DNA from 4 places in the Lysinibacillus capsici genome. Region 1 is predicted to be linked to each of the others. Evidence: riboswitches for the same ligand, from Rfam matches in the RefSeq annotation. Region 1 holds a riboswitch; each other region holds the start of a gene.
The links. A riboswitch is a leader RNA that binds a small molecule or an ion and turns the genes downstream of it on or off. The one in region 1 is predicted to bind cobalamin.

Region 2: another riboswitch for cobalamin. It lies ahead of LCP48_RS14490 (energy-coupling factor ABC transporter permease); the one in region 1 lies ahead of LCP48_RS11255 (hypothetical protein).
Region 3: another riboswitch for cobalamin. It lies ahead of LCP48_RS20605 (FecCD family ABC transporter permease); the one in region 1 lies ahead of LCP48_RS11255 (hypothetical protein).
Region 4: another riboswitch for cobalamin. It lies ahead of LCP48_RS12090 (glutaredoxin family protein); the one in region 1 lies ahead of LCP48_RS11255 (hypothetical protein).

What each region holds. Positions count from the first base shown of each region.
Region 1 is NZ_CP084108.1:2,295,013-2,299,113, reverse strand. It holds gene LCP48_RS11260 (elongation factor G) at 1-812, shown strand, start outside; gene LCP48_RS11255 (hypothetical protein) at 974-1,729, opposite strand; cobalamin riboswitch at 1,956-2,140, opposite strand; gene LCP48_RS11250 (hypothetical protein) at 2,605-3,210, opposite strand; gene LCP48_RS11245 (hypothetical protein) at 3,439-3,714, opposite strand; partial or broken gene LCP48_RS11240 (acetyltransferase) at 3,887-4,021, shown strand.
Region 2 is NZ_CP084108.1:2,928,589-2,932,689, forward strand. It holds gene cobJ (precorrin-3B C(17)-methyltransferase) at 1-454, opposite strand, end outside; gene LCP48_RS14485 ((2Fe-2S) ferredoxin domain-containing protein) at 459-830, opposite strand; cobalamin riboswitch at 977-1,158, opposite strand; cobalamin riboswitch at 1,411-1,595, shown strand; gene LCP48_RS14490 (energy-coupling factor ABC transporter permease) at 1,745-2,491, shown strand; gene LCP48_RS14495 (energy-coupling factor ABC transporter substrate-binding protein) at 2,495-2,767, shown strand; gene cbiQ (cobalt ECF transporter T component CbiQ) at 2,773-3,546, shown strand; gene LCP48_RS14505 (energy-coupling factor ABC transporter ATP-binding protein) at 3,543-4,101, shown strand, end outside.
Region 3 is NZ_CP084108.1:4,160,173-4,164,273, reverse strand. It holds gene LCP48_RS20620 (response regulator transcription factor) at 1-674, shown strand, start outside; gene LCP48_RS20615 (YdhK family protein) at 715-1,284, opposite strand; gene LCP48_RS20610 (biotin transporter BioY) at 1,399-1,995, opposite strand; cobalamin riboswitch at 2,150-2,337, shown strand; gene LCP48_RS20605 (FecCD family ABC transporter permease) at 2,484-3,530, shown strand; gene LCP48_RS20600 (heme ABC transporter ATP-binding protein) at 3,536-4,101, shown strand, end outside.
Region 4 is NZ_CP084108.1:2,460,996-2,465,096, forward strand. It holds gene LCP48_RS12080 (SHOCT-like domain-containing protein) at 1-368, shown strand, start outside; gene LCP48_RS12085 (hypothetical protein) at 378-659, shown strand; cobalamin riboswitch at 1,020-1,197, shown strand; gene LCP48_RS12090 (glutaredoxin family protein) at 1,316-1,540, shown strand; gene nrdI (class Ib ribonucleoside-diphosphate reductase assembly flavoprotein NrdI) at 1,537-1,896, shown strand; gene nrdE (class 1b ribonucleoside-diphosphate reductase subunit alpha) at 1,893-3,986, shown strand; gene nrdF (class 1b ribonucleoside-diphosphate reductase subunit beta) at 3,974-4,101, shown strand, end outside.

The DNA of each region.
Region 1 (4,101 bases):
TTATGGGTGTCATTCAATTGGAGGTCCTGACAGAGGTATTCATGACGCGTTTTTCAATAGCTGTCTCCTTTGGTGAGCCGCAAATTTTATATATGGAAACCATTGCGACCCCCGTAACAGGCTATGGTCATTTCGAGCCCCTCAAGCATTATGCCGAAGTTCATTTATTAATGGAGCCAAATCCACGTGGAACAGGTAATACCTTCAGCAATGCCTGTCATGCCGATCATTTATCTGTAGGCAATCAGCGCCTTGTTGAAAAGCACCTGTTTGAGCGTGATCATCATGGGCTACTGACAGGCTTCCCTGTAACAGATATTCATTTTACACTTCTAACAGGTCGCGGGCATAATGAGCATACATCGGGGGGAGATTTCCGTGAAGCCAGTTTCCGTGCCCTACGTCAGGGGCTGGAGCAGGCACAAAATGTTCTACTTGAACCCTATTATCGCTTTAAAATGAAGGCTTCAAACGACTTTATCGGTCGTATGATGACTGATATTCAGCAAGCAGCAGGCATATTCGATGACCCGATTTTATCCGAAACGAATGTTATCCTAACAGGTCGTGCGCCTGTTGCCACTTTAATGAGCTACAGTACAACCTTTGCCGCCTATACAAATGGGAAAGGTGCACTCACACTCCAATTTGATGGCTATGATGTGTGCCATAATACAGAGGATGTGATTGCACAGATTGGCTACGATAAAAATGCAGACCCTGAGTATAGCTCCTCTAGTATCTTTTGTGCAAAGGGCAAAGGGTATACGGTTCCATGGCAAGAAGCACAGGCAGCCATGCATTGCCTGTAGGATGGGGTGATTTTGTTCGCGTGAAGGCATTACTTGCTTTCGCGGGTATTCGTCGCACTAGCGCGGGTATTTCACTTGCTTCCGCGGGTATTTTTCCTGCTTTCGCGGATATTCATAGCGCAAGATCAAAACAAGCCCTCCGAATAATGGAGGGCTTGTTTTTATAGTGCACCTACAGCCTTCTTTGTTGGTTTGTCCATCAAATAAGCGGGTTCAACTATCACGTAGTCATGCTTGTTTGTAAAATCAATTAGTACCTTACCTGGCTGACTTTTTAAAAGTTGTAGATGATTAATTAATTGCAGTAAAAGCTCGTGACCGTTGCCACGTGGATGCCAGTTGAAATGATAATCATTTAACGCTTGCACTGCTTCAATAAACTGGGCATATTCCTGCTGTACAAATGCGATGAGTTTGTCATGGTGAGGCGCTAAATCGTGTAAATACGTTTCGTAAAAGCGCATAACAATCGAGCATAATAAGTCATTGACACGAGCGGCACTTAAAACAGGCTTTGGCTCCAATGAGAGACGGTCAAGGTTGGGCTTTGCGCGTGTAGAATCAATGCGCGTAATTAAGTGATACGCTTCTCCATTGACCTCATAGACAATCGGATTGGTCGGCATGTACATCATAAAACTATTCGTCTTTGTTTTCAGTTCATCTGCTATGGCTGCTTTCGCTAAAAGATGACCGTCCACATCCCCATATTGTATCCAAATAATTTCTTTATTATATAAAATTTGCTCAAAGAAGCGATCATTGCGAATCAGCTTCGTTGCTAATAATTGATCGATCAGAGACTCGACCACCATTCTTGTTTTCGCTTTCTTGGCAACTTCTGTGCGTGGTTGCTTACAAATGTTCAGATCTTCAAAAGGCGTTTCCAACATTGTCGTTACATGAATATTTGTCATACGTGCTTCCCCTTTGCGTACATATTTTCAAAACAAAAAGGACTCCCTACTTTTGAGGAAATCCTTCATTTTATCTTCTTTCATCACACAATGCCAAACAAACCCTAAGTATATGTGAATGAGTTCGATTGTGAACCCTTTCATTTACTATGGGCGTTTGACGTACTGTGACGAACAGAGCATTCTGTTTTGTCAATATGCCACCTCCTATTCCTCGTAGGTTTATGGTGTGTACTCGTAACAGGCAGGTATCCTGACTCATGATCATCGCTTCTTTTCTCCTTCCCGTCCAAAGACAGTGGATACTGAAAAGTCGCTCACATTTACAGTTGCGGGACAGTGTCGGATTCACACCGACTTCCCTTTTAAGCGTTATCAAGAGATAAACGCACCTATTATTTATTAATATTAAATTGTAATTTAACACACTAATACATGTAGAGTAGATATTCTTTTTGTATTTCTGGTTTAAATTGTAATATGTATTCTAGTATTTGTCAAAAGACAAAAAAAGGGCTATCCCAAATTAATGAGATAACCCTATTAATTATACTAATTTACGCAAACCTGACCTCCATAATTGGTCGGTGAGGTCAATTTGCAAGGTTATCATTTGGACAAACTGTAAGGCAAAAATTAACCCTTGTGGGAATCTGCGTACTCGATTTGAGTACGGAGTTTATCTATGCGATTGTTTAGGTTTGAATGAAATATTGTGTCCATCAGATTTTAAGGATATATACACTGGATAGATTGGATGAGAAAAATAAAGGCTGTATTCTCAAAGATTGTTTTTTATTTAGTATATCGAAATTTAACTAAAGCACTCAATTAGTCTAAGTATAATTCTTCACAAAGTTCGTTCCTTCCATCCATCAAGAATTAAAGGTAATATAACTCATCAAAATTATGAAGAAAAGTAACGTTTCAAGATTAACTAGAAAATTATTGGCTTTTACCTTTGAAAATAACTTGACTCGCTTTACTAAACTTGTATCCAGTACTATAAATAAATAATAAAAAATTAGTAAACTGGATAAAAACATAATACTTGCCATTAATATTTCTCCACCATTCCAGAAAGTAATTCCTAAAAATAATGCCCAAATACTTTTGAAAACATTTGCCAATCCTTCGAAAGGATTAGATAATGTTGCCATCATATACTCTCCTTGTTTATCTGTAATTGATTTATTACCATTATGTTTTACTATATATGTAATATGACCTGTTTGAAGTGTCATAGTAATCACTAGCAAAATTAAATAAACTAAGCCAAATATTGTCCCCACTTGTAGAAGTTCCGAATTTAATAATTGATACAAAGTCAATGGTAAAGGAAACCACATTGCATACATCAAAGCCATTAAGTTATGTATCAAAGCAAACTCGTTATTTTTAACCAACTTTTGAAATGTAAAAACAATAATTAAAAAAATCACTATTCCTATCCAACCCAAAATTATTGTAGAAATTAACATAAGTTCCCCCTAGACTTAGTTGATTTTTAATGTTTTTGTTAACTTGTTTCTTTACTTTAATACTTAAAAATAAGATATACCAATTTTAAATAAATTTTACATTTAAAACGAACAAAAATCCATTTTGCTTGTTCTACTAAACTGCGACGTTAGCTCAATAACAACAACCTTTACGAAAACAACCAAAATAAAATGGACTACTCAATTAAGAGCAGTCCTAGTTTATTCTTATTTATTTATTCTTTTAACTTCTTCGTATAGGTCATGTTTAAACTTAGCATCTTTCATATCTCGCTTATATTGCTCCCAATCATCTACCTCTTGTTTATTACCATGATTGCGGTAACACATTTCCTCGTCATACAGCAGCCCATCTCGGGATAATTCCTTACAATTAGTCACTTGGATATACTGTTTTGCTGTAAAGTAACCTACAAAGATAAAACCGATTAGACAAACAATAATAGTTACTTTCATTTGATTAGATACTTTCAGTTTCTCCACACCTTTCTCTATAATATATTATATATGGAAACATAATCCTATAATAGAAGAAAATAACCATATTTAATCACCTGATAAGTAGAGTACACATTCTACTATTTTTCACGAGATTGCATTTCGCAATTGAGAAAGAGTCTATACATTGTATATATACTTTTCTCCACCTGAGTGTGAGATGTTTCAATTCCTACTCAGTCAAACAATTGATAAGCAAAAGCCCGTAGTCTTACAGGCATCAGAGGATGGAAAGAATATATATAAACGCTTCGGGTTTAAAGAAGTCGGAGAAATGATTGTCTTTGAATAAGAATTCGGCAAGGCGCTCTTATTTACGCTTATCAGTATTTTCGAGCCTACCGTAATCATGAAGCCGACTTAAAATCCTTT
Region 2 (4,101 bases), 630 kb from region 1:
CAATTAAATTCCAAGGTGTTAGATGGTCACTCAAGCTGATTGTACAAGCATCGTGCATAATAGGTGCACCAAGTATGCTAGCGCATGAATTAATCGCAGAAATCCCAGGAACAATTTCTACTTCAATTCCTGTTGCTTCTGTCCAGCCTAGCTCAATTAACACCTCATAGACTAAACCCGCCATGCCATAGACGCCTGCATCACCACTCGAAATCACCGAGACGATGCTCCCTGCTTCGGCTTGACGAACGGCTTCCTGTGCACGCGACACTTCTTCTGTCATGCCTGTACTAACAATCGATTTTGCACTTACTAAATCTTGAATCAGCTCTACATAGGTTTTGTAGCCTATAATCATATCACTTTGTTGTAAAGCCTCTACTGCACGTGTCGTAATATGCTTAAAATCTCCAGGTCCAAAGCCTACTACGAAAATTTTTCCTTTTTGCGCCATGTTGTTACCCCTCTTTCACCTTTTCGATCCCTTTAATGGCAGTTGTTTGAGCAGTACGCTGTAATGTACCTTCACGAAGTGTAAAGACATGTTCGTTGTATAAGGATTCATGATGTAAATCTTGTACTAGTGTTCTAGCATGCTCTGTTGATGGCACACGATACCAGTTCCCTTGGGGGTAAGCGATTACCACACAAGCATCCTTGCATCGTCCATTACAGCGCGTTCTTGTCGTATGTATTTCTTGATCGAGTGCTTGCCGCTGTATCTCATCTCGAATGGCTAAGGTAATTTCCTCCCCATCCTTTTTCATGCAGCTACTGCCATTGCAAATAAAGAGATGTGTTTTCATCCCCTCTAAATTCCAAGTTGTCATCTTCTGTCTCCCCTCATTTGCTTTTTGGAAAAAGAAAAACCTTTACTCTATAACGAAGAGTAAAGGTTTTGTAGAAGCCAAATAAAAACGAATAGAATGAAATACAGGTACTCGCTTTCGCTTCAACTTCTCCCTCCGAAAAGTTTGCATGCACAATCAAATAAGCAGGTTTCCTGACTTAAGCTTCATTTTACTGTCGCACCTTCCCAAGTTTGCACCAGTGGCTTTGCGATTTCATCAGCTATTACAGTAGCGGGGGCTGTATTGGATTTTCACCAATTTCCCTATTATCTCGAGCTATTCGAGCACTTATTGACATTTTATATGAAATTTTTATTAGAATTTTAAATAGAAAACTGTCTTTATCATATCTTATTTTTTTAAAATTTCAATATTTCTTTAAAAATTTATGACAAATTTATCAATTTTGAATGGAACTAGGTATGAAATTTATACAATCTATAAAATATTTGCGCACAACTCGTTATCAGAATATTCACTATTGACCTTTAATTAAAAAAATTTATAAAAGGTATAGCATATTTATGGAAATTCATGTTACACTTTGTCGTGAAATCTCACAATTTGAATGTTTTTCGGTGCAAAGTGCTTGTCATTTTGCTTAAAAGGGAAGCCGGTTTAAGTCCGGCGCGGTCCCGCCACTGTAATAGGGAGCTTTATAGAATATGTCACTGTCCAACGGATGGGAAGACCTATAAAGCATTGAACTAGAGCCAGGAGACCTGCCGAAAAATAAGTGATCGTTTCAGCCTACGAGGATAGGTGTGCGGCTTAGCAGATGAGAATGTTATTTGCTTTTTTAGCTATGCACTTTTCCACCAGTGGAGAAGTGCTTTTTTTGATTACGCACGCAATCTTCTAAAAATCTACTAATTAGTTAGGAGGAAAACTTTTTGAAATTTTCATGGTGGAAACTTAGTTATTTTTTACTGGCCTTTTTAATCGTGCCAAAACGTGCCTTTGCCATGCATATCATGGAAGGTTTTTTACCAATCGAATGGGCTATTTTTTGGTGGGTCATCTCTATTCCATTTATCATTCTAGGATTGCGTTCTATTCGAAAAACCGTTGATGAAAATCCTGAAACAAAAATGCTTTTGGGGCTTTCAGGAGCCTTTGCCTTTGTGCTATCTGCCTTAAAAATCCCTTCTGTTACAGGTAGCTGCTCTCACCCAACTGGTGTAGGACTTGGGACAGTACTCTTTGGCCCTCTAGCAATGAGTGTAATTGGAACAATCGTTTTATTATTTCAATCTTTATTATTAGCTCATGGAGGAATTACAACTTTAGGGGCTAATGCCTTTTCTATGGCTATTGTTGGTCCTTTTATTGCTTACTTTGTCTTTAAAGGTGCTCAAAAAGTAGGCGTGTCATTTTCACTAGCCGTATTCTTTGCAGCTATGCTTGGTGATTTAGGTACATATATTGTGACTTCTGTACAACTAGCACTAGCCTTTCCTTCAGAGGTTGGAGGCTTTATGGCATCCTTTACAAAGTTTGCAGGAATTTTTGCCTTAACTCAAATTCCTTTAGCCGTGAGTGAAGGAATTTTAACGGTCATAGTGATGAATTTCTTGAAAAAATACAATATTAGCGAACTAAAAACTTTACGTGTTTTCTCAACAAAGGAGGCACATTAACAGATGAAAAAAAATTTATTGTTATTAGCAATTGTTGTGTTATTAGCCATCATACCCTTGTTCATACAAAAAGGTGCTGAATTTGGTGGTGCTGATGGAGAAGCAGAAGCAGCTATTGGTGAAATCAATGCGGAATATGAGCCATGGTTTGAAAGTCTATGGGAGCCACCAAGTGGTGAAATCGAAAGCTTATTATTCGTGCTACAGGCAGCTATAGGAGCTGGCTTTATTGGCTACTTCATCGGCTATATGCGTGGCAAACATAAAGAAGGTTAACCATTATGTTACTCATTGATAAGTATGCCTATCTGAATAAGCTAGCGTCCGTTCATCCGCTAGAAAAAATGATATTTTCACTTGGATTACTTCTCATAACGCTCATCATGAGAGATGAACGACTTTCACTCATTACATTTTTTGTAATGAGTGCTTTTATCATTTTAGGTGCCAAAATTCCGCTTACATACTATGGCAAATTATTATTGCTACCTGGCTTTTTCTTATTAACAAGTCTTGTATCTATTTTACTTTCTTTTACATCATCAACGAATACACTCCCTGCCCATATTTGGTCGTTTACATGGAGGAATTGGACTGTCTTTATTGGGAACGCAAGTGTGTTAGCAGCGCAACAGCTGTTCTTTATTGTCCTTGGCAGCATTAGTTGTTTATACTTTTTAATTCTAACCACTTCCGTACAAGGAATATGTTATGTGCTACGACAATGGCGACTCCCCTCTTTATTAGTGGAGCTCGTCGAACTAACCTATCGTTTTATTTTTATGTTTTTAGAAAGTATGCAAAATATACATCTCGCCCAGCAAGCACGTCTCGGCTACCATTCACCGATGCAATGGCTACGCTCTGTCTCCATGCTTATTGTGGCATTATTTGTGGAAATGTTTCAACGTAGCCGAGAGCTCAACAACGCCATGCTATCACGTGGAGGCGAGGCCGTCTACTGGCAAGAGATGGGCTCTTATAGCAAGAAAAATTGGCTAGGCATGGCAGCTATTTTACTAGTCCTCATCGTATACGGAGGGTATTTCACATGACAACATTTTATTTTAAACTCAACCAATTATCTTATGCCTATGCGGATGGTACGAAGGCGTTATCAGATATTACATTAGACATTCCAAAAGGTAAAAAAATCGCCATACTCGGGCATAATGGCGCGGGAAAATCAACTTTATTTCAGCATCTTAATGGTATTTTAAAACCTACAGCTGGGTCGATTTTATTCGAAGGCAACGGTCTGGAATATAGTCGAAAAGCTTTAAAGACCCTACGCCAAAAAGTCGGCATTGTTTTTCAGAATGCAGAACATCAGCTTTTTTCAGGGACCGTCAAGCAAGATATAGCATTTGGCCCATTGAATCTCGGCTGGTCTACTGAACAAACGGAAGAAAAAATAGCATGGGCCGTTGCGCAAACCGAAGTGGAAGATTTGCTTGATAAACCCATTCATTTTTTAAGCGTAGGTCAGAAAAAACGTGTAGCCATGGCAGGTGTTTTAGCGATGGAGCCCTCTGTCCTTTTGTTAGACGAACCAACAGCAGGTCTTGATAATTATTATGCTGCACAAGTATTACAATACTTAGCCAAAT
Region 3 (4,101 bases), 1.9 Mb from region 1:
AACCAAGAATGTTAGATTTATTAACCCTTTATTTGGAACCACTATTTCTTTGTAGAGCAATGACTTCTATACAAGAGGCATTGGATTTTTTAGAAGAAGAACATGTGGATTTAGTTCTTTTGGATATTATGATGCCAGAGATGAATGGGTGGCAGGTTTGCCAGGAAATTAGGAAGTTTTGGGATGTTCCTATCATTATGCTTACTGCAAAAGGAGAACACGCTGATATTGTAAAAGGTTTAAACCTTGGTGCTGATGACTACATTTTAAAGCCTTTTGATGAGGAGGAGTTGTTAGCACGCATACATGCTGTATTAAGAAGAACGATATCTGAAGAAAAAGTGATTAACTTTGAAGGGCTTTGTTTAGATAGAGAGTCCTTTGAAGTATATTTTCAACATAAGGCAATCCCATTAACACCAAAGGAATTTGCCATGCTCGCCCTATTTTTAGATTATCAAAATAGAGCATTTTCTAGAGAACACCTTATACATGCCGTTTGGGGATATGATGTAACGATTGAAGATCGTACCATTGATTCACATGTACGTAATTTACGAGAAAAATTAAGAAAAAGTGGTTTTCCGGCGGATGATTACTTGCAAACCGTTTGGGGCATCGGCTATAAATGGCATAAGTCTGCGAATAGAAAGCGAATGGAACATAAAAGCTAGAAATAACCTCTACCTTCAATTCTGGTAGAGGTTATTTCTATTATTTTGGACTAAGCTCTTCTTCTGTTACCCATTTATGATTTGTTACAGCTTCACCACTTGTAGTGGAAGTATAATCAACCATATATACAGTTGTTTGCACAGCCTCGTCAATAAGGACAGTCGCATTTTCCATACCTTCCATATGTGTTGCGTCCGTTTTTACTTCTGTTCCAGGAGCCAGTGGTGCTTCTTGTGGGTCAATTAATTCTTCATGAATCACCCACTTATGCTTTTCTATTCGCTTTCCACCAGATGTAGGCTCATAGGAAATAACATAGGCAGTTGTATTATAGGCACCTACTATTGTTGCTTCTGCCCCTTTCATACCTTCCATATGTCCATCTGTAATAATGGCTGTGCTCCCTACAGGAAATTTCGGGTTTTCAGCTTTTTTTAACGTTACTGGTACATCGCCAGAACTTGAATGGTTCATTGTAGAATGATCCATTTTTTCAGCAGTTTCATTAGAAGTGGACGCTGGTTCTGTTTGATCCTCTGTACAAGCCGATAAACTAATTAAAGCGACTACTGATAATAGTCCGACTGACCATCTTTTATTGAATTTCATATGATATCCTCCTCACTATGTGCTCCTAATGTAGCAAATAAATGTGCAGAAACGATGGATATGACCCTATGAAAAACATTTCTTTAGTCTGGAACAATTAGGTGGGGAGATATGCTATTGAATGGGCAGGATCTTCAATGTTTTTTGTAATCTATGGGCGAAGATACCAGCAAAAATAGCTAAAATAATATCTTTTGGTAGTGGAGGAATCATCCAAAGCCAAGCGAGCTTATATGAAAAATTCTCTGGCGCACTTGCCCAAAGCTTATATGCAAAAAACATCCAATTTGTTCCTATCAAATAATTTATAGCCGTTGCTACCAAAGCAGCTACGATAAAACTTTTCTTTGTCCCGCTTCGTTCCACGATTAGCCCTGCAACAAATGCTGCTAATATAAATGTAATAATAAACCCAAAGGTAGGGCTTAAAATTTGGCCAATTCCACCACCGAAACGAGCAAAGACAGGAGCTCCTGCCAATCCTACGCACATATAAATTGTACAGGCGAGCGCACCTTTTCTACTACCAAGAATAAGCCCTGCTAAAATTGCAAAGAAGGTTTGAAGCGTAATGGGTACACCACCAACTACCATAAAGGGTGCAAAGGAAGTGATATTAGCACCCACCATCATTAGCGTTGAAAACAACCCAATGTAGGTAATGTCAATAGTTCTTAATTTATGGTGACTATGTTGAGTAACAGTTGCCATGAATTTCACCTCGTTTTATAAGTTATTACTGCTAGTGTAAAAAACGAATGCCGTTGTGTCAACCTTATTATTGTTTTCGGTTAACTCAAATGTTGAGTTAAATAGAAGTAGACTATCTATCTATAAAAATGTATGATAGAATCGTCACAATTTTATAACTTCAAATACTATTGGTGTGACATTTTTGAATGTCACTTAAAAGGGAAGTCGGTGGAAGTCCGACGCTGTCCCGCAACTGTAACGAGGAATCCTATAATATGATTTGCCACTGTTTAAGAATGGGAAGGTAATTATAGGATAGTGAATCGAAGCCAGGAGACCTGCCATTTAGTAATACCTGTAATGCCCACGAGGATGCAAGCAATTACGGACAATAGCTGGATATTTTTCTGACTTTGTTTAATCTAGGGTATTTCTATGCGCATTTTCGCATGAGATACCTTTTTTTATTGCTTCATTCATCAATATTCAGTAGGAGTTTAAAACAGATGAATAAAAAATTTATGTTATTTTCCTTCGTACTTTTTATGGTATTAATTGTTTCAATGACCTTTGCTGTAATGGTTGGCTCAGTTTCAGTTACACCGTTATATGTATGGAAAGTTATTCTTTCTAAGATTCCTTTTATACAAAATTCAATCGAGCAAGATTGGAGTCGCTCTCAGGAAATCATCATCTGGCAAATAAGAGCACCTCGTGTTTTGCTAGCTGCTATAGTAGGAGCGGGGTTAGCCATTGCAGGGGCAGCCATTCAGGCACTTGTACGTAATTCTATTGCAGACCCGTATATTCTAGGGATTTCTTCAGGTGCAGCTGTCGGAGCTACTTCTGTGATTATTTTAGGAGCCTTTTCATTTTTAGGTATTTACGCTCTTTCGGTATCCGCATTCCTAGGTTCATTACTTGCGATTACACTTGTTTTTTTCTTGTCACGTGTTGGGGGACGTGTCTCTATTTTCCGCTTGCTATTGGCAGGCATGGCTGTGTCCTTTATCTTAACGGCTATCTCTAATTTTATTTTAATGATGTCAAAGCAAGAAGGGGCCTTAAAGGCTGTTATGTTTTGGATGCTAGGTAGTTTAGCTGGGGCCAAATGGAATAATATTGTGATTCCAGGCTTCGTATTCTTGGTTGTATTTGGGCTACTCTGGCTACACTATCGCAATTTAAATTTATTATTACTAGGAGAAGAGGCGGCAGTGACATTAGGCGTTAATCTTCAGCAATTCCGTATTCAGTTAATACTATTAGTATCTCTATTAACTGGTGTGCTTGTCGCAGTTAGTGGTTCTATAGGATTTGTGGGATTGATTATTCCCCATATTGTGCGTTTAATTGTGGGCTCAAACTATAAATACGTCATACCTATTAGTGCTTTAATAGGTGGAATATTCTTAGTGTGGGCAGATGCCTTTGCTCGAATCATTATTTCTCCTCAGGAAATGCCAATTGGTATTATTACAGCTTTTTGCGGGGGACCATTTTTCATTTGGCTTCTCCGTCGTAACAACTATTCTTTCGGTGAAGGAGATTAACGTCCATGACATTAGAAGCGAAACGAGTATCATTCTCCATTTACGATCAGCGTATACTACATGATGTAAGCATTCAAATAAAAGAAAAGCAATTTGTTGGATTAATTGGTCCTAATGGGAGCGGAAAATCAACATTGTTAAAAAATATGTATCGTCTCCTAAAACCTGAAAGCGGAACGGTAGTATTAAATGAGCAAGATATATTAAAGCAATCAAGTAAATCAATTGCGAAAAATTTGGCTGTTGTAAGCCAAGAGACACCCGTATTATTTGATTTCACTGTGCATGATTTAGTCAGTATGGGAAGAACACCACATAAAAAGCTGTTAGAGCTTGATCAAGAGAAAGATTTTCAAATTGTTAAAGAGGCTCTTAGCCAAACGGGCATATCGCATTTAGAGAAACGAAGCTTTAGTTCGCTTTCTGGTGGCGAGAAAAAGCGTGTCATGGTTGCAAGGGCACTCGCTCAACAAGCACAGGTATTAATATTGGATGAGCCGACGAATCATTTAGATATTCAACATCAACTTCAACTTATGGATTTAATTCAGACCTTGCATTTAACCGTAGT
Region 4 (4,101 bases), 170 kb from region 1:
AAGTGTTAACCATGATTCAAGAGGGAAAAATTGATGCGGATAAAGGATCAGAGCTGATTCAAGTGCTACAACAGAAAGAAGACTCTGAGAACAAATTTGTGGAAAAAACAAAGTATTTAGAAAAAACATTAAAGGTTCGTGTTGTATCCACCGAAAATGATAATGTTACGGTAAACTTGCCGATTAAACTTGTCAAAGCCGTATTGATGGCAGGACACAGCATCGCTGCGAGTATTCCACAATCAGAAAAATACGTAAAAGATATCGACATCAATCTTCTACTTGAAGCAATCGAAAATGAATTAGACGGACAAATTGTAGATATAAAATCAGCAAACGGGGATTCCGTTGCAGTCTTCATTGAGTAGAGGCAACGAATGATGCATGTAAAAGTGAAAGCAAAAGATGTTCGCTTTACAGTCCCAGTTCCCTATATTGTGCTAACCATTGTCCTCTCCATATTAACTTCCAAATGGATTCAGCTACAAGCCAATAAGTGGACAAAGGCATACTTCGATCGAAAGAACATAGACTTTACCTTTCCGATCATCGATAAAGAAATGCTAAAGCCGATTATCAAGGAACTACAAAATTATAAGGGAGTCGTGCTAGTCGATGTCAAAGCTCAGGACGGGACTGAGGTTAAGATTAGACTATAATCTCAATGATAGAATGGTAAGAGCATGTTATGATAAAAGCATGCTCTTTATTAATTTAATGAGCATCATTTGAAATGGGTAAGAGATGATCATTATTTCAGGATTTATGATAGAAGCTACTATTTTTCAATGGTACATAAAATAGAACATTTCTTTCAGAATTCTAGATACATTTTGATAGATAAACATGTACATCGTCTAAAATAGATTTTTGATTTGGGTATAAGCGATTAGTGGTAATCTATTTGGAACTACATAATTAAAAATACTGAATAATCCAAAAATAAAGAAGTTTAGAATCTTGATTTACTTTTCATTTGAAGGATGGTACACTTAAAACTATTGAACAACAACTATATATTGTGTTCGTTTTACAAAGGTACTACTACATGTAGTTTAAAAGGGAAGTTCGGTACAATTCCGACGCTGTCCCCGCAACTGTGTAGCTGACGATGATTGCAACCACTGTGCATTTGCATGGGAAGGGAATCAGAGAATGAAGCAAAGCCAGGAGACCTGCCTTTATAAAACAAATTTATCATTTCTTCGGGGATTAAGAGATGGGAACGTCAGTATTTTTGGTATGTTAACGTTTCCATTTAGCCTATCTCTCTAGAGGAGATAGGCTTTTTTATTTTATGAAAAGAGGGATTTCTATGAAACTTTATACGAAAACAATTTGTCCAAAATGCCTATGGGTAAAATCTGAGCTACAACGTGCAGGACTTGAAGCTGAAATTGTTAACATCGATCACGATGAACAAGCAAAGCAAACGATTATTGACGCAGGTTTTTTAAGTGTGCCTGTTTTAGAGATGAATGAAACTTTTATAGGAGATGTTCAGGAAATTGTTTCTCAAATTGAGTTGATTGCCCTATGATTGTTTACGCGAGTCGTACAGGTAATGTCCGAAATGTTGTATCCAAATTAAAGGCAGAATGTATCGAGCTCTCGGAGGAATTGCGATTGAACAAGCCCTATCTTTTAATTACCTACACAGATGGTTTAGGTGACATTCCAGCAAAGGTACAACGTTTCTTAGAAAAAAACAGGGATTTTTGTAAAGGAGTAGTTGCCAGTGGCAATAGTAATTTCGGCCATCATGTATTTGGCGCTGCTGGTGAGAAAATCGCCGCTACCTATCATGTACCCTTAGTAAGGAAATTAGATTTACGAGGTAATCAAACGGATTACGAAGCAATACAAACGTTTTATGAAACGAGGGTAATGAGATGAAAACCTATTTAAAGCTTAATAATGACGTACTGAATCGTTATAGTACAACTGGATTACTTGAGTTAGAAAAGGACCGCGAAGCTACGCGCCGCTACTTTTTAGAGTATGTTAACGTACGTTTGCGTTATTTTATAGATATTGAGGAAAAAATTCGCTATTTAGTTGATGAGGGCTACTATGAGAAAGCATTTATCGATATGTACGAGATGGAATTTATTAAGAAGCTGTACAAGAAAGCCTATGATTATAATTTCCGCTTCCCATCCTTTATGAGCGCAAGCAAATTTTATGATAGCTATGCTATGAAAAGTCGTGACGGGGAAGAGATCTTAGAAAAGTATGAGGATCGTATTGTCATTATTGCTTTGTATTTGGCTCAAGGAAACACGGCTCTAGCAGAACGCTCTGTCGAAGCAATGATGGAAGCCTACCAGCCAGCAACACCAACTGCTTTAAATAGTGGTAAGAAAGCACGTGGTGAATTAGTTAGCTGCTTTAAATTATCAATGGATGACTCCATGAACAGTATTGCTGAAAATATTGGCTATTGTTTAGAGCTATCACGCCTTGGTGGTGGAGTAGGGGTCAACTTAACAGATTTACGCCCTTTAGGTGATCCAATTAAAGAGATATTAAATCGTGCAAGTGGTGTCATCCCAGTAGCAAAACTGTTAGAAAATTCTTTCAGTTATTCGAATCAGCTAGGGCAACGAAATGGCTCAGGCGTTGTTTATCTAAATATTTTCCATGCAGACATAGAAAATTTCATATCATCAAAAAAACCAAATGCTGACGATAAAATTCGCCTCGCAACTCTTTCAACAGGGATTATTATACCTAGTATTTTCTTCGAACTGATGAAACGTGATAAGGATATCGTCTTGTTTAGCCCATACGATATTTTTAAAGAATACGGTAAACGTATGTCTGAGATTTCCATTTCAGACATGTACTACGAGCTACTTGATAACCCAAAAATTCGTAAAATTAAACGTTTAAATGCACGGAAGCTTTACACAGAGGTGAAAAAAGCACAATTTGAATCAGGCTATCCGTTTGAAATCTTTGATGATAATGTCAATAAGGTACATCCTTTAAAAAATATTGGACGTGTCAAAATGTCCAATCTATGTACAGAAATTCTGCAAGTGCAAGAGACAAGTATCATTACGGATCAGGATCAACCAAATGACTATGGATTAGATGTATCGTGTAACTTAGGTTCCATCGATATCCATGCAGCAAGTAAAGTGAAGGATTTCGGCGCATTAGTCGATACAGCGATGCACCTACTAACAAATGTATCGCAAATGACGCATATTAAAAATGTACCGTCTGTTGCAAAAGCCAATCAATTAATGCATTCTGTAGGGCTTGGCTGTATGAACCTCCATGGGCATCTGGTGACGGAGGGCATCCTGTACGGCTCAAGAGAGTCGATTGATTTCATGGATCACTTTATGGAAGCGATGAACTATTATTCACTGAAATCTTCGATGGAAATGGCAAAAGAAAAAGCTGCAACCTTCTATCGATTCGAGGACAGTGATTATGCATCTGGTAGCTATTTTGACCAATATATCAATAAAGCTGAAGAAGAATTGTCACCTGTTGTATTGAAGGCGCTTGGCAATATTCCAATCATCACAAACAAGATGTGGGAAACGTTAAAGCAAGATGTGATGCAATACGGGCTATTCCATTCCTATCGTTTGGCTATTGCCCCAACTGGTAGTATTTCATATATTCGTAGCTGTACGGCTTCAATCGCTCCATGTACAGAGCGCGTAGAGGTTCGTGATTATGCCGATAGTAGAACCATTTATCCAATGCCTCATTTAACAAATGACAATAGTCATTTATATGTGGAGGCGTATGATGTGAATCCGTATGATTTAATTGATTTATATGCAGCTTCTCAAAAGCACGTTGACCAAGGTATTTCCATGACGCTTTATGTAACAGACAATTGGACAACCGAACAATTGGCTAAAGTATACATTTATGCGTGGATAAAGGGCATTAAGTCCGTTTACTATGTTCGTCAACGATTACAAAGCTTAGAGGAGTGTGTAGCATGTCAAATATAATTTATGAGGCAGTCAATTGGAATAAAGCAACAAGTGAACTTGCCCAAATATTTTGGGACCAGCAATGGAAGCAAATTTGGTTTCCAGAAGAAATTGCGGTCAGTAAAGATATTAA